DNA from 3 places in the Micromonospora sp. GCM10011541 genome. Region 3 is predicted to be linked to each of the others. Evidence: riboswitches for the same ligand, from Rfam matches in the RefSeq annotation. Region 3 holds a riboswitch; each other region holds the start of a gene.

Region 1 (5,426 bases), on a different contig from region 3:
ATCACGTAAATCTTGACGTGCCTTCGGCTGCGTGTGACGGTTGGGGCCGAGGCCGCCTGCGCCGCCGGCCCGGCTGACCAGGTCGTTTCGCGCGAGGACGAGGTGAGGGAATTGACCCCGACCACTCCGGAGCAGGCACTCGCCGAGTTGCACGCCGGGAACCGGCGGTTCGTCACCGGCGTTCCGCGCCACCCCAATCAGGATGCCGGCCACCGGGCAGCGGTCGCCGACGGCCAGCACCCCTTCGCGGTGATCGTCGGCTGCTCCGACTCCCGCCTCGCCGCCGAGATCATCTTCGACCGCGGCCTGGGCGACCTCTTCGTGGTCCGGACCGCCGGCCACACGACGGGTCCCGAGGTGCTCGGCAGCGTCGAGTACGCCCTGACGGTGCTCGGCACCCCGCTGGTGCTGGTGCTCGGGCACGACTCCTGCGGCGCGGTGCAGGCCGCCAAGGAGGCGGTCACCACCGGCAGGACCCCCGCCGGGCACCTCGGCGCGGTGGTCGATGCCGTGGTGCCCAGCCTGCGCCGGGCGGCGGCGGAGGGCGTCGAGGACATCGACGGCATCGTCGACATCCACATCGCGCAGACCGTCGAGGCGCTGCTGGCCAGCTCCCCCGTCCTGGCCGGTGCGGTGGCCGCCGGGCGGTGCGCGGTGGTCGGCATGTCGTACCAGCTCGGCGCGGGCGAGGTGCGGACTGTGGCCACCGTGCCGGCGGGTGCGCCGACCAGGCCGCCCGCCCAGGTCGAGCACCCCACGCCCACCGCCGTCGGCTGACGCCGCGCCACCGGCACACGACGACCGAGGGGCCGTCCCGCGCGGTTCGGCGGGACGGCCCCTCGGCCGTGGTACGTCGTCGGTCAGAGCAGCGACATGTGCACGTGGTCGGTGTGGTTGGACGGCCCGCTGTAGGACTTCCAACCGGTCGCCGGGAACCAGATCTGCCGGTTCCAGATCACGTAGTAGATGCCGAGCCGGTCCGCGTTGCGGATCAGGAAGGCGGCGACGTTGTTGCCGTACATCCGGGTGTCGTTGTTGTGCCAGGGGGCGAACCCGCTGTTCTGCAGCGACCAGTCGCAGGCCCGGCCCTTCGGGTGCTCCCACGGCCCGCCGGACCGGTAGCAGCCGGCGAAGCGGTTGAAGCCGGCCCGCCTCACCTCCTTGTACGCGTGCAGCGTGCGCGGCGTGATGCAGCCGGAGGTGGTGGGGTCGTTCTCGCTGCACGACTCCGGCTTCCAGTCCCCGTCGGCGGTGCGGCCGGGGCCGATCCGGGCGACCGGCGAGGTGGCCGAGACCAGGCCGCCGGTGAAGCCCTTCCCGCCGACCAGGGCGAGCGCCTTCTCCGTCTCGACTTTCTCCCGGGCCATCGCGTTCGTCAGCGTCTGCTGGGCGCGCACCTCGGCGTCGAGCGCCAGCTTGGCCTGTTCGGCGCGGTTCTTCGCCGCGTTGACCTCGGCCAGCTTCTGCGCGTTGACCATGTTCAGCTCGTCCAGGGCGGCGGCCCGCCGGACGAACGAGTCCGGGGCGTTGCTCTCCAGCAGCATGGCCACCGCGCCGATCCGGCCGGTCCGGTACGACTGTGCCGCGATCTGGGACACCTGCGGGCGCAGGGCGTCCAGCTGGTGCTGCGCCGCGCGTACCTCCAAGGCAAGCTGGAGCTGGCGCTGCCTCGACTTCGCCAGCTTGGTCTTCGCCTGCACGTAGTTGCGGTTGGCGGCCTCGATGGCGTCGGTGATGAGCTTCGGCTCGGCGTCCTCCTCGTGCCCCGAGGGGGTGGGGGGCGTCGTCGGCGCCGCGATCGCCGGCGCGGGGCCGGCGACGATGGTGAACGCGGTGAGCACGGCCACCACGGGGGTCAGCCAGCGGCGCAGGGGTGCCGTCACAGTGTTCCCTTCCGTCGACCGCCGACCGGGTTAGCTGACGGGTTCGGGGCGGAAGTGGCCCCTACCGCTGGCGCGGATTCACCCCATGTACCTGGTTCCCCGGTTCGCCGTACGGCGATTGGGCGGCGGTACCGCAGGCGCCGCTGCGCGCCTTCGGCGGTGACCGGCAGCGAGGTTACCCGAGAGTCCTCCCGAGGATCTACGTCCGGAAGCCGACTAAAAGCGGTAATTCGACGGCCGACCCCGTGACCAGCATCGCTTTTGGCGCGGGCGGTCACGCTGCGGAGTTTCACCATGCGGTGTCCGTGCTCCTCTCCGGTCCGGTCCGACCGCCGTGGGCGTCCGCGGCCGCACCGCTGCGTGGTGCGCTGAGCGCCGCCAGCGCGGCGTCCGGCTCCGCGGGGGGACGGGACGCCGGCGCGGCGGGCTGCCCCGCGCCGCCCCGACCGGCGGTGGTCACCACGGCCGCCAGGCCGGTGGTGAGGGGTACGGCGGCGATCAGGCCGATCGTGGCCACCGCGCTGCGAACGATCTCCTGCGCCATGAACTCGCTGGTGAGGATCTCGCTCACCGGCCGCGAGTCAGCGACGAGCAGGAGCAGGAGCGGCAGCGAGGCGCCCGCGTACGCCAGCACGATGGTGTTGACCGTGGAGGCGATGTGGGCGCGGCCGACGCGGGTGGCCGCCCGGTAGAGCTGCAACCGGGACAGCCCCGGATTGGCGTGCGCCAGCTCGGTGACGGTGGCCGCCTGGGTGACCGTCACGTCGTCCAGCACGCCCAGCGAGCCGATGACGATGCCGGCCAGCAGCAGCCCGTGCAGGTCGACGTCCCGCTGGAACATCGACAGCGTGGTGGCGTCCTCGCTGCCGAATCCGGTCAGGTGGGTGGCGGCGGTGGCGAGCGTGCCGAGGACACCGGTCAGCACCAGGCTGCCGAGGGTGCCGAGAACCGCCACCGAGGTCTGCGCGGTGATCCCGTGGGTCAGGTACAGCACCACGAACATGATCAGCGCCGAGCCGACGATCGCCACCAGCAGCGGTGGCTGGCCGGCGCCGATTCCCGGCAGCACGAAGCCGAGCAGGATGGCGAAGCTCGCGACCAGGCCGCCGAGCGCGGCCAGCCCCCGCCAGCGGCCGAACGCGACGATGGCGACGGCGAACAGTGCCGCCAGCCACACCAGCGGCTTGCCCCGCTGGTGCTCGGCGATGTTGTAGCTCTTCGTCGCGGGGTCGGCCGGGTCCACCAGTTCCACCAGGACGATCCGGTCGCCGACCTCGACGGTGGGCGCGCCGGGGCCGACGGGGATCGGGGTCTCCACCTGGCGGCCGGCGTCCGGGCCCTGCTCGACCGCCACGCGGACGGTGCCGCAGGGCCCGGCGGAGCCACCCGGGGTGCCCTCCGGCACCTCCGCCGCCGGCGGGCACGGCTCGGTGACCACCCGGGTCACCGTGCCGTGGTAGCGCGGCACGTCGGCCGCACGCTCCGGGGCCGGGGTGTCCCGGGGCCAGAGCACCAGGGCGGCGAGCACGCTGAGGACGAACAGCGGGACCACCGTGGCGACGAGGATCCGTCGTACGCCCGGCGGGGCGGCCGGAGCTGGACCGGTGTGGTCGGCGCCCATGGTGAGTCTCCCAACGGTTCTCAGGCGAGGTACGTGTCACCGGGCCGGTCGGTTCACCGGGCCGGGACAGGCGTCCGCCGGTGCGGCGGTCGCCGGGGCCGTCGCAGGGAATGCTAGTCAGGCCGACCGGCGGTCCCGCCGGGCGGCGCTCCGCGGCGCGGAGCGGGCCGTTCCTCCCGACCGGTACGACCCGGCAGGTTAGCGTGGTCTCCGTGCGTACGGAGGCGGCGGTGACGCCCGGACGGTGGGTCCGGCTCCTGCTGCTGCTCAGCACGCTGGTCGGGCTCGCCGCCATGCACACCCTCGGCCACGGCGCGCACGCCTCCGGTGGGCACCGGGCGGGTCACGAGACGCAGCGCGCCGGGCACCACCTCGATCTTCCGGCGGTCCTCGCCGAGGCGGTCGCGACCGTCGCCGCGGCGGTGGCCGACTGCCCGGGTGACGGCTGCCACGCCCGCGCGCTCCCGCCGACCGGTCCCAAGGACGACCGGTCGGGGTGGAGCGTCTGCCTGGCCGTCCTCGGCGCGTTCGCCGTGGCGCTGCTGGTCGCCGTGCTGCTGCGGGCCGGTTCGCGGCCCGTCGGACGGGCCGCCCGCGGATCGCCGCGACCCGCCTGCGGACCGCGGGCCCCGCCGCCCCAGCCCTTCGCACTGCGTCTGGTGACGGCGTCGGTGCTGCGCAGATAGGACGCCCGACGCGGGTGACCGTCCGGTGACCCGCGTCCCGTGTCCGCTGCGTACGTTCCGACACCGAAAGGTCTTTCCTGTGTTCACTCGTACCATCGCGCGTCGTGCCGCCCTGGTCGGCGCGACCGCTCTCGCCACGCTCGCCCTGGCGGCCTGCGGCGATGCCGACCACTCGACGTCCGGCTCCGGCCACAACATGCCGGGCATGGGCGGCGCCGGCACGCCCACCGTGGGCGCCTCGGCATCGTTCGCCGAGGCCGACGTGATGTTCGCCCGGATGATGATCCCGCATCACCAGCAGGCCGTGGAGATGGCCGAGCTGGCCGACAGTCGGGCCGCCGACCCGGAGGTGAAGAAGCTGGCGGGGCAGATCAAGGCTGCCCAGGCGCCGGAGATCGCCGCCATGAACGGCTGGCTCACTGCCTGGGGCGCGCCGGCGCCGTCGGCGAGCGCGGGTCACGGCACGCCGGGGATGACTCACGGCATGCCCGGCATGATGTCCGACGCCGACCTGGCGAAGCTCGAGGCGGCGTCCGGGGTCGACTTCGACCGGCAGTTCCTGACCATGATGATCGCCCACCACGAGGGCGCCATCACCATGGCGCAGGAGGAGATCGCGAGCGGCGCCAAGCCGGACGCCCGGGCGCTCGCTGAGCGGATCGTCACCGCCCAGCGGGGCGAGATCGACCTCATGAACAAGATCCTCGACCGGCTCTGAGTCCCACCTGCCGGGTGTCCGGTCCGCCCCTGCGGGCCGGGCGCCCGGCGGGGCCGGCCGGAGCGCGCTCGTCAGGGGTGGGCCGGGCGGTTCACGTCAGGCCGGCGCGACGACGGCGGTACTCCTCCTCGTCGATCTCGCCGCGGGCGTACCGCTCGTCGAGGATGCGCCGGGCCGGGGAGGGCGCGGTCCCGCCGAGTTGACCGCCGGTCAGCCGCGCTTCATCAGCCGGCCGACGGCGGCCATCATCTCGCCGGCCATCTCGTCGGCCCGTCCCTCGGCGGCGCCCTCGTGCATGCAGTGTCGGGCGTGTCCGTCGAGCAGGCCGAGCGCCACCTTGTCGAGGGCGGCCTGGATGGCGGAGATCTGGGTGAGCACGTCGATGCAGTACCGGTCGTCGTCGACCATCTTCTCGATGCCGCGGACCTGGCCCTCGATGCGGCGGAGCCGCGCGAGCAGTTGGTCCTTGCTGGCGGTGTAGCCCCGGGTCGGGGTCGTCGGTGCGGTCATGACGTCCA
Region 2 (5,426 bases), on a different contig from region 3:
CGCCTCCCAGAAGGCGCCCGCGCCGAGGCCCAGCTCGACCCGGCCGCCGGTGAGCAGGTCCAGACTGGCCACGCTGCGGGCCAGCACCACCGGCTGGCGCAGCGGCAGGTTCAGCACGTTGCCGGCGAGGCGGATCCGGCTGGTCGCCGCCGCCAGGTACGACATCAGCGTCCAGGTGTCGAGGAGATTCGGCTGGTACGGGTGGTCCTGGAAGGTGGCGAGGTCCAGGCCGACCTGCTCACAGAGCTTGGCGAGGGCGACCACCCGCGCCGGGTCGGCGGCGGCGGGCGTGAGGAAGCCGCCGAAGATCAGCTCGTGCCCGTAGTCGGTCATGTCCGCTCCGCCACCTCGCCCCGATCCGCGCCGCCGGTGGGTCGTCGGCTGCGTCGTGCCGGCGGACCCCGCCACCGTAGCCCTGGCCGGCAGCCGGTGCTCACGAGCCCTGGCCGGCAGCCGGTGCTCACGGGACCGGAGGAATCGGCAGGATTGTTCACAGCTCGGGTCGTTCAGCGGTGTCCGTCGATGTCCGGGTGGCATATGGTGCCGGACAACGGCATGACCGTTCCTCCGGGAGGAGTGACCTGTGACCCGCCACCACCGTGTCCGCCGTCCGTTCAGCCTCGCCCTGCTCCTCGTCGCCGTGACCGCCCTGGCCGTGCCCGCGCGCCCGGCCAACGCCGCCACCTACCCGTACCAGGACCCGACCCTGCCCGTCGCCACCCGCGTCGCCGACCTGCTCGCCCGGATGACCCTGGACGAGAAGATCGGCCAGATGACCCAGGCCGAGCGGGGCTCGGTGACCGCCGCCGACCTGACCACCTACCGGCTGGGCTCGATCCTTTCCGGTGGCGGCTCCGCGCCCTCGCCCAACACCGCCACCAGCTGGGCCGACATGTACGACGGCTTCCAGCGGGGCGCCCTCGCTACTCCGCTCGCCATTCCGATGATCTACGGGGTGGACGCGGTGCACGGGCACAACAACGTGGTCGGCGCGACCATCTTCCCGCACAACATCGGCCTCGGGGCGACCCGCGACCCGGCCCTGGTCCAGCAGATCGGCCAGGCGGTGGCCGAGGAGGTCTCCGGCACCGGTGTCGACTGGGACTTCGCGCCGTGCCTCTGCGTGGCCCGCGACGACCGCTGGGGCCGCACCTACGAATCGTTCGGCGAGACGCCGGACCTCCCCTCCGACATGACCACGCTGATCACCGGGCTCCAGGGCCCGTCACTCGGCGGGCCCACGTCAGTGCTGGCCACCGCCAAGCACTACCTCGGCGACGGGGGCACCGCGGGCGGCGACGACCAGGGCGACACCCGGCTGACCGAGGCCGAGTTGCGGACCGTCCACCTACCACCGTTCCAGGCCGCGGTGCAGCGCGGCGTCGGGTCGGTGATGATCTCCTACAGCAGCTGGAACGGCGTGAAGATGCACGGCAACCGGTACCTGATCACCACCGTCCTCAAGGGTGAGCTCGGCTTCACCGGCTTCGTCGTCTCCGACTGGAACGGCATCGACCAGATCGACGGCGCCGCCGGCTTCACCGCCGCCGAGGTCACCGCCGCGGTCAACGCCGGCATCGACATGGTGATGGTGCCCGCCGCCTGGAAGACCTTCATCAGCACCCTGCGTGCCGAGGTGCAGAACGGCCACGTGCCGCTGAGCCGGATCGACGACGCGAACCGGCGGATCCTGACCAAGAAGTTCGAGCTGGGCCTCTTCGAGCGGCCGTACACGGATCGGAGCTGGACCCCCACGGTCGGCAGCGTCAGCCACCGCGCGCTCGCCCGGCAGGCCGTCCGCGAGTCGCAGGTGCTGCTGAAGAACACCGGCAGCGTGCTGCCGCTGGCCCGGGCCGACAACAAGATCTTCGTGGCTGGCCGGAACGCGGACAACATCGGCAACCAGAGTGGTGGCTGGACCATCTCCTGGCAGGGTTCCTCCGGCAACATCACGCCGGGCACCACGATCCTGCAGGGCATCCGGGCCGCGGTCGGTCCGACCACGACGGTCACCTACAACCAGCGCGGCACCGGTATCGACGGCAGCTACCGGGCCGCGATCGCCGTCGTCGGCGAGACGCCGTACGCCGAGGGCCAGGGCGACCGGACCGGCAGCATGAGCCTGGACCGGGAGGACCTGCGCACCATCGCCACCCTGCGCAACGCCGGCGTGCCGGTGATCGTGGTGCTGGTGTCCGGCCGGCCGATGGACATCGCCACCGAGCTGCCCAGATGGGACGCGCTGCTGGCGTCCTGGCTGCCGGGCACCGAGGGTGCCGGCGTGGCCGACGTCCTCTTCGGCGCCGCGCCCACCGGGAAACTGCCGATGACCTGGATGAACTCGGTCAGCCAGCAGCCCATAAACGCCGGTGACGGGCAGGTTCCGCTCTTCGCCCAAGGCTACGGCCTGACGTACTGAACGGGTCCGCGGAGGCCGTCGGGCAGTCGACCCGGCGGCCTCCCTATTGCATGTTCGGGAGCGTCGCAACTCGGAAATCCCCGCCTTCGCTCGGCCGGGTGAAGAACTTCACAAGAAGTGGGCGATCGTCCGAAATCATTCCTAACGTCGTATCCGTTCGCGATCGCGGACACCACGGACCGGTAACGCCTAATTCCGCCGCCGGCCCCGTGGTACCTGGACCTCAGGCGGGAGCGGGGGACCCACACGTTCCTCGGTGCTCGACACCTCGGGGTGAAGCCGCCGACCGGCGGCCGGGCTCCTCGGCCCGAACCCGACAGCTCACCTCGTCGGCGTGGAGGAAATCCATGGCAACTGAACACAGCGCACGTCACCGCCGGACCGGCCGCCGTCGGGTCGCCGTCGGGGCGCTCGTCGTCGGCGCGGCCACCGGTGCCGCCGCGATCCTCGGCCCGGCCGCGCCGGCCAGCGCGGCCAGCGTGAACTGGGACGCCATCGCCCAGTGCGAGTCCGGCGGCAACTGGCACATCAACACCGGCAACGGCTACTACGGTGGCCTGCAGTTCTCCAAGGGCACCTGGAACGGCTACGGCGGCCAGAAGTACGCCAGCCGGGCCGATCTGGCCAGCCGCGGCGAGCAGATCGCGATCGCCGAGAAGGTCCTCGACGGGCAGGGCATCGGTGCCTGGCCGGTCTGCGGCAAAAAGGGCGGCTCGACCAAGCGCTACTCCACCAGGGACTCCGGGTCGGCGTCCCGTTCGGACTCCGGCAGCAAGTCCAAGGCGAAGAAGCGCTCCTCGCGGAGCGAGCGGCCGGCCACCCGCAGCCACCGGCGTACCGCGCCGGCCTCGGGCGGCTCGGGCACCTACGTGGTCAAGCCGGGCGACACGCTGTCGATGATCGCCGACGCGCGGGACCTGGCCGGCGGCTGGCACGCGCTGTACGAGCGCAACAAGCGCGTGGTCGGCGACGATCCGGGCCTGATCTTCCCGGGTCAGCGGCTGCGCCTGCGCTGACGTACCACCGGCTCCGGCCCACGGGCCGGAGCCGGCGCAGCGGACGAACGCCCGGCCGGAGCACCGGCCGGGCGTTCGCCGTCCGGAATGGTGGAGGGGACGCCGAGGTGGCGGGCGGGCCGGGTGGCGGATTGCTATCGTCACGGTGCTCGGAAAGGACGTGAAGAAAGCGCGGGTATGACCAACGAACCGTTCTCCGCGGCCGCGAGCCTGGATGAACTGCTGACCCGGACCCAGCAGGCGTTGTCGGCGATGCGCTCCCGGCCCGTCGAGCACCCCGACGGCGATGCGGAGGAACTGCTGCGCGCCGACGGCACGGCGGCCGACGGGCTGGTGCGAGCCGTGGTCGTCCAGGGTGGACGGCTGGAGTCCGTCACCGTCGACCCGCGGCTGTCGGCGGCGGGCGTCGAGGCCGTCTGCGGGCACATCGTGGTGGCCGTCAACGCCGCCCTCGCCGACCTCGAAGCCCAGGTCAGCGCCTCGGCACGGGCCGACGCGGACGCCCTGGCCGCGCGGCTCGGCGGCCTGCGAGAGCAGTCCAGGCGGCAGATGGAGATGTTCAGCCAGGCGATGGAACACGCCGCGGCCCGGCTGGGCGGCGGCCGGCCGGACTGACCCGCGCCGGCCGACCGAGGCGCGCCCGGGCCGGCAGAATGTCGGTGCCCGGTTCAGGATCCCGGCATGGAGAAACCGCGGATCGTGACGGCCGAGGAGTGCCAGCGGGAGCGCGACGAGCTGCTCAAGGCCGAGAAGGAAGCCACCCGGGCGCTGGACGCGCTGGCCGCGCGGCGTCGTCGCCTCCCGATGGTCAAGTTCGACCACGGGTACGCGTTCGAGTCGCCGACCGGCAGGAAGAGGCTGCTCGACCTCTTCGAGGGGCGGCGACAGCTCGGCGAAGCGGTCGGTCGCCGGGAGGACGACGACCGACCGCTTCCCTTGATGATCAGCTCAGGTTGAGCGCGGTGTCGTCGATCACGAAGGACGTCTGCAGCGAGCTGTCCTCCACACCGCTGAACGAGATGGTCGCGGTGGTGCCGGCCAGCGACGAGACGTCGAAGGACTTCAGGACGTAGCCGGCGGCGGCGTTCACGTTGGAGTACGTCGCCAGGGTGGTGCTGCCGGCCTTGACGGTCAGCCTGTCGTAGACGGTGCTGCCCGACTCGGCCGTGTCGATGTGCAGGTAGAAGGAGAGCGTGGCCCGGCATCCGGCCGGGATGCTCACCGACTGCGACAGGGTGTCGGTGTGGGTCGAGCCGTACCCGTCGAGCCACGCCTTGTACGAACCGCTGCGCGCGGCCTGCCCGGTCGAGTTGGTGATGACCCCCGAGGTGGCGCTCCAGCCCACCGCACCGGACTCGAAGCCGGGGTTGGCCAGCTTCTGACCGGAGCAGCCGCCAGTGGGCGGCGGGGTGGTGCTGCCGCTGCAGGTCGGGTCACCGGCCTGCGCGGGCACGCTGACCGCGTCCCACGCGGCCTTGACCGTGTTGAACTCGGTGCAGCCGGTCGGGTAGAGGTTCTTCGCCGCCTGCAGCGTCCAGGTGCGGTACTTCAGGTACGACGAGGACGTCGTCTTCAGCAGCATCGCGTTGTACATGATCTTCATGGCCTGCTGGATGCCCAGGCCGGTCACGCTGCTGCCGTTGCAGGTCGAGCTGGCCGGCTGACCGTTGGTCGGGCTGCTGCCGTTGGCCAGCAGGTAGAACCAGTGGTTGCCGGGTCCGGCCGCCGCGTGCACCTCGGTGCTGGGGATGCTGCTGGAGTAGCAGTTGGGGTCACCCAGCGCCGACGGGTTGTACATGTTGCGGATCGGGCCGCTGCCGACCAGGTTGATCTTCTCGCCGACCAGGAAGTCCGGAGCGTCGTAGCTGGCGGGCTCGTTGGCGAACCACTCGGTCGCCGCGCCGAAGGTGTCGGCGACGAACTCCTGGGTGCCGTTGCCGGAGATGCCACCCGGGGTGTGGTCGTCGATGCCGTGGCCGATCTCGTGGGCG
Region 3 (5,426 bases):
GGCCAGGGCCCGCAACTGGGACGAGGCGGTGGCGGGATGGCGCGCGCACCAGGCAAGCATGAGGGCGGCGGCGGTTTTCGGCGGGCTCCCGGTGGCGGTGGCAACCACCGCCAGGACGAGCCCGGACCTCAGCGGACCGCCGAGCAGCGCAGAACCAGGCTGACCCCCAAGCCTGGCCGGCTCCTGGCGTTGTGGGGTCAGGGGTTCGAGTCCCCTCGGCTCCACTCCCGGAACGATGCCGTGGTCAGGTCAATGGAGGCATATGCGAACCGAGATCCGAGCGCGATCGGGGGGAGATGTCCGCGCCCCATCCTGCCGTTGTCGATCTGTCGAGGAGGCGGCCATGCACTGGGCCCGCACGAACTTGAGTCCGCTGGCGTTCGCCGCGGTCGCTCTCCTGTTCGCCCTACCGTTCGCGGCGCTGAAGGGTGAGGCCGAGGAATGGCGTGTGGCGGTGACCTGGACTGGTTGGGGCTTGACCGTCGGTGGCGGGGCTCAGGTCCACCTGGAGACCCTGCTCTGGGATGGCGACCGTGGTCAGTACGTCATGCAGGAGGTGCCGAACGAGGCGCCGCAGATCGGTCCCGAGGAGCCCATCTACCTGCCGGGGCAACCGCTCTTCATGGTCGCCGCGCTGGGTGTCCTGGCCGGCGTGCTTGCCAGGATCCTGGCCGGTGTCAAGTCCCGCCTGGTGGTATCGGCGGTAGCGGCATTCGTCGCGGCGGGGGCGCTTGCGCTCGGCCTACGGGGCGTACTGCGTCGCTTTGATCCGCCGCCTTACGACGAGGCCATGTCCGCCGTACCGGCCGTCGGGTTCTGGCTGGCGGTCGGCATCCTGGCATTGCTCGGCGTCGGCAATGCGATCGCGGCGTACCGGTTGCGGAGGCGTGGCGAAGCCCTCAAGCCTGAACTCGGTGACGAATTGACTGGGTAGGCCCCGTACCCGGACCCTGCCCGCTGGCTCTACGGCGGCTGATCCGCCTCACGTGGGTGGCCGACAGGAAAGCCGCGGAGCGTGGCCGCTACTGCGGTCAGTTCCCGCCGCGGTACGGGCCATCCAGATAGACGAGTGCGTCACCGACGGCCCTCGTCTGCAGGTGTAGCGGATTTCTCCGGCAGGGCTAACGGGGCGTCGTGTCGGCGGGGAAGCGCTCGTGTCCCAGCACGGCGAGCAGCTGCAGCTTCTCGTAGCCCTCGCTGCGCGGGGACGCGGTGAGCACGAGCAGTGCCTGGGACTGGTCCTCGGTGAACAGCGCCTGGCAGTCGAGTTCGATCGCACCGAGCTGGGGATGGATGAGTGTCTTGTGGTCCGCGAAGCGCTTGGCGACCTCGTGCCGTTCCCACAGCTCGGCGAACTCCGGGCTCGCCTTCTGCAGCGCCCGCACCAGCTCACCGGCCCGCGACTGCGGGCCCATCGATCCGTACGCGGCACGCAGGTTGGCGACCTGGGCGCGGCTCTGCCGGTCGCGGTCCTCCTCGGGGTAGCGCAGCCGCTCCGCGGGAGCCGTGAACCACCGGTAGATCTCGCTGCGGGCGAGGCCCGTGTAGCCCGACTTGTCGCCGAGCAGGGCTGCGGCCATCCGGTTCTGCACGAGCGTCTCGCCGAGGTTGGACAGGATGAGCGCCGGGGTGTCGTCGAGCCGGTCCAGCACGCGCAGCAGCGCCGGGGCGACGTGCGTCGCCGCGGACACGACTGCCGGGGCGTTGTGCCCCGCCACCCGAAACAGGTAGTCGCGTTCGTCCTTCGTCAGCCGAAGCGCCCGGGCGAGTGACGCGAGCATCTGCGCGCTCGGCTGCGGGCCGCGCTGCTGTTCGAGCCGGGTGTAGTAGTCGGTCGACATCGCGGCGAGGGCGGCGATCTCCTCACGGCGCAGGCCTGGTGCGCGCCGGCGCGCGCCCGCAGCCAGCCCGACGTCCCCGGGCTGCAGCGCCTCGCGGCGGCGGCGCAGGAAATCGGCCAGTGCTGCACGATCCATGATCCCAGTATCCGGCTGCGGCGGGCGCGAACCAGGGATTGCGGATCCCCCGATGACCGGTCTCTGCCCCAAACCAGGGACGACGGCCGAAGCTCGGTGCATGAACATCTCCGGAAACACCATCTTCATCCCCGGCTCCACGAGCGGGATCGGCCTCGCCCTGGCGCTCGAGCTGCGGGCCAAGGGCAACACGGTCATCGTCGGCGGTCGGCGCACCGACCTGCTCGAGCAGATCGCCGCGGAGCACCCCGACATCGACACCGTGGCGATCGACACGACGAGCGCCGCGAGCATCGAGGCCGCCGCGAAGGAGGTGCTGGCGAAGCACCCGGACCTCAACGTCCTGGTCACGATGGCCGGCATCATGCGCATCGAGGACTGGCACAAGCCCGAATCGTTCCTCGCCTCGGCCGAGGCGGTGCTGACGACCAACGTGCTCGGCCCGGTCCGCCTGATCGCCGCGTTCATCGAGCACCTGCAGGCGCAGCCGGACGCCACCATCGTCACCGTCTCCTCGGGCCTCGCGTTCGCGCCGCTCAAGGTCACCCCGAGCTACAACGCGTCGAAGGCCGCGATCCACATGCTCAGCGAGTCGATCCGGCTGCAGCTCGCGGACACGACCGTGAAGATCGTGGAGCTCGAACCGCCGGCCGTCCGCACCGCGCTGCTGCCCGGGCAGGAGACGAGCGAGTACGGGGTGCCGCTGGACGAGTTCGTGGCGGAGGTCGTCGCGCTGCTCGAGTCGCAGCCCGACGCGAAGGAGATCCAGGTCGAGCGGGTGAAGTTCCTCCGCTACGGCGAGGCGCGCGGCGACTACGACCAGGTCGTCGCGACCCTCAACGCGTCCGACCCCCACGGGAAGTAGCCTCGGCCGGCCCCGGCGGCGGGTGGCTCGCTTACGGGACCATGGAGCCGCCATGACGTCGGGAAACGGTCAAGCGTCACCTGAGGGTTGCCGAAGAAAAATAGCGCGCAGCTTGAAGGCCAAGATTAGGGAAGATTAAGAATTCGATTAGCGGAGCCTTACGTACGCATAATTCCGGCACCCAATGTGCCCGCTTGACAGCACAGTGAATTGGCGTCGCCGGCTCGTTGATTTCTTTGGGCCGTCCTCACTAATGTTGGTCAGCGTCCGTTCCGGATGTCGGTCTCCACCTGGAGTGCCCCGGGACGGCCACCGCCGAGTCGCTGGACGTCACTGGCGTCGCCAGGCGAGCCGGGGAACCACCGCAGGTTTCGGGGTGAATCCGCATCAGCGGTAGGGCGCCTTCCACGCCCGAACCCGTCAGCTAACCCGGTAGGCGGTCGAGGTCGGTGCACCGTTGGGGTGCGTCGGCCTCGAGTGGAAGGAGCCGAACCCGTTGCCACCCGTGCGCACCCGGCCCGCCGGATCGCGTCTGTTCACCAGAATCCTCGCCGTCGCGGCGGCGGCCATGGTGGCCGTCGGGCCAGCGGCCCCCGCCCACGCCGCACCGTCGGCCACCGATGTGCAGCAGCAGATCGAAGCGGCGTGGCAAAAGCTCGAACCCGTCATCGAGCAGTACAACAAGGTCCGGTCAGAACTGGCCGCGAACCAGCGGAGATCGGCCGAACTGAGCCGGAGGATCGAGCCACTCGGCAAGTCGGTGGAGGTCAGCAGGACGCGGGTCCAGGGGATTGTGGCGGGGTACTACAAGCAGGAAAAGTCTTTCCACATTCAACGCCCTGCTGTCCCGCGGCTCGTCGCCGACCGCGTTGGGAGACCAGCTCGCGCTCGTGAATCGAATGGCAGATTCGGAGCAGCGACAGATCACCCGACTGTCGGCCCAGCAGGCGAGCTACGACGCCGACAAGGAGAAGGTCGACGCGCTGATCGCGATACAGCAGCGCCAGCAGGCCCAGTTGGCGGCTCGCAAGAAGGCCATCGACGCCGAGATCAAGCGGCTGGATGCGCTACACAGACAGATCGCCGCCACGGAGAAGGCCGCAGCGGCCAAGGCGGCCGCGGACGCCGCGGCGGCCAGAGCCGCAGCCGCCGCGCAGTCCGCCGCCACCGCGAGCAGCACCTCACCCATCACGTCGACCAGTTCGCTGTTCATCGGTGGGAAGTGTCCCGCCGTCCCCATCACGGGAAGCGGCGGCGTCGCGGCGAAAACCGCGTGCAATCAGATCGGCGAGCCGTACGTGTGGGCGGCCGACGGTCCGGACTCGTTCGACTGCTCCGGCCTGACCCAGTACGCGTGGGCGTCCGCAGGGGTGCAGCTGACCCATTACACAGGTGCGCAATGGACCGAAGGTACGGCGGTGAGCAGAACAAACCTTCGCACGGGTGACCTCGTCTTCTTCTACTCCGATCACCATCACATGGGTATCTACGTCGGCAATGGACTGATCGTCCACGCCCCGCATACCGGCGACGTGGTCCGAATGGCCCAGCTGGCGGCTATGCCGTACAGCGGTGCTCGCCGCCCCGGCTGACCGTCCGGTCCCGGCCACCGGACACCGCTGACGCTTCTGCGGTGGTCAGGTGACGGTGTGCGCGGCGAGGTGGCTGAGCATCGTCTGGTTGGCCGCCCAGCCGTCCGGGAACTTGACCGGCACGTCCAGGTGCACCCGCTCGGTCGACGGGTGCGCGTCCAGCAGCTCGCCGATCCCCGCCCGCGCCACAACGATGCAGGCGTGCCGGTGCCGCGAGGCGAGCACGCAGAGCCGCCCCGACTCCAGGTGGAAGGCGGTCGCGTCCCGCCGCCCCGACAGCGGGTGCAGCACGATCGTCACGTCGTACTCCCGGCCCTGGAGCCGGTTGGCGGTGTCGACGGTGATGCCCGCGCCGGCCGCGCCGAGTTGCGATCGGATCGCCGCCACCTGGTCCCGGTGGGCAGCGCAGATGGCGATCCGGTCCGCCGTGACCGGCACGCCGTCGGGCGCCTGCTCGGAGACCGCGACCGCGCTGCGCCGCAGCACCCGCAGCGCCAGCTCCGCGCAGGCCGATGAACGGTGTGCGCCGACGTGGGTCTCGGCGCACACGTGCGGTGCCCTCCTCCGCCCGAAGCGGGACCGCCGGGACGTACCCGACGGCCCCGAAGGTCGGCTCAGTGGATGACGACGGGCGTCTTCCCCTGCTCCCCCGGCTGGTCGTCGAGCAGGTGCGACCGCTCACGCCGGCGGGGCAGGAACGCGGCCGGGATGAACGTCAACAGCACCAGCGCGAACGCCACCCAGAACGTCGTGCCGAAGGAGCTGGCGGCGAAGTTGAGCCCGCGCTCGATGAGCGACGGGTCGACCGGGAACTGCTGGGTCAGTTCCGGCCGCTGCTGGGCGGCGATGGCCAGCCCGGCCTCGGTGATCGGCTTGCCGCTCGGATCGGTCACACCGGGGATCGGCTGGGAGCCGTTCAGCTCGTTGGTGAGGATCACCGACATCACCGCGGCGCCGACGGAGCCGCCGATCTGCTGGAGGATGTTCACCAGC

Evidence for each region. A riboswitch is a leader RNA that binds a small molecule or an ion and turns the genes downstream of it on or off. The one in region 3 is predicted to bind cyclic di-AMP.
Region 1: linked by a shared signal. The riboswitch ahead of ACFOYX_RS35610 (hypothetical protein) and the one ahead of ACFOYX_RS01125 (C40 family peptidase) in region 3 are both predicted to bind cyclic di-AMP.
Region 2: linked by a shared signal. The riboswitch ahead of ACFOYX_RS14290 (transglycosylase family protein) and the one ahead of ACFOYX_RS01125 (C40 family peptidase) in region 3 are both predicted to bind cyclic di-AMP.

Annotation. Positions count from the first base shown of each region.
Region 1 is NZ_JBHSBP010000105.1:71,641-77,066, forward strand. Features, by position in the region: gene ACFOYX_RS35605 (carbonic anhydrase) at 112-777, shown strand; gene ACFOYX_RS35610 (hypothetical protein) at 861-1,883, opposite strand; cyclic di-AMP (ydaO/yuaA leader) riboswitch at 1,888-2,018, opposite strand; gene ACFOYX_RS35615 (YibE/F family protein) at 2,173-3,504, opposite strand; gene ACFOYX_RS35620 (DUF6153 family protein) at 3,717-4,190, shown strand; gene ACFOYX_RS35625 (DUF305 domain-containing protein) at 4,270-4,908, shown strand; gene ACFOYX_RS35630 (SHOCT domain-containing protein) at 5,000-5,209, opposite strand; gene ACFOYX_RS35635 (metal-sensitive transcriptional regulator) at 5,119-5,418, opposite strand.
Region 2 is NZ_JBHSBP010000035.1:70,289-75,714, reverse strand. Features, by position in the region: gene ACFOYX_RS14300 (LLM class flavin-dependent oxidoreductase) at 1-333, opposite strand, end outside; gene ACFOYX_RS14295 (glycoside hydrolase family 3 protein) at 584-2,419, shown strand; cyclic di-AMP (ydaO/yuaA leader) riboswitch at 2,596-2,769, shown strand; gene ACFOYX_RS14290 (transglycosylase family protein) at 2,767-3,435, shown strand; gene ACFOYX_RS14285 (YbaB/EbfC family nucleoid-associated protein) at 3,613-4,050, shown strand; gene ACFOYX_RS14280 (DUF899 family protein) at 4,117-4,392, shown strand; gene ACFOYX_RS14275 (M4 family metallopeptidase) at 4,379-5,426, opposite strand, start outside.
Region 3 is NZ_JBHSBP010000002.1:183,526-188,951, forward strand. Features, by position in the region: gene ACFOYX_RS01110 (hypothetical protein) at 344-934, shown strand; gene ACFOYX_RS01115 (helix-turn-helix transcriptional regulator) at 1,122-1,976, opposite strand; gene ACFOYX_RS01120 (SDR family NAD(P)-dependent oxidoreductase) at 2,077-2,841, shown strand; cyclic di-AMP (ydaO/yuaA leader) riboswitch at 3,145-3,295, shown strand; gene ACFOYX_RS01125 (C40 family peptidase) at 3,741-4,433, shown strand; partial or broken gene ACFOYX_RS01130 (AAA domain-containing protein) at 4,479-4,949, opposite strand; gene ACFOYX_RS01135 (DHA2 family efflux MFS transporter permease subunit) at 5,048-5,426, opposite strand, start outside.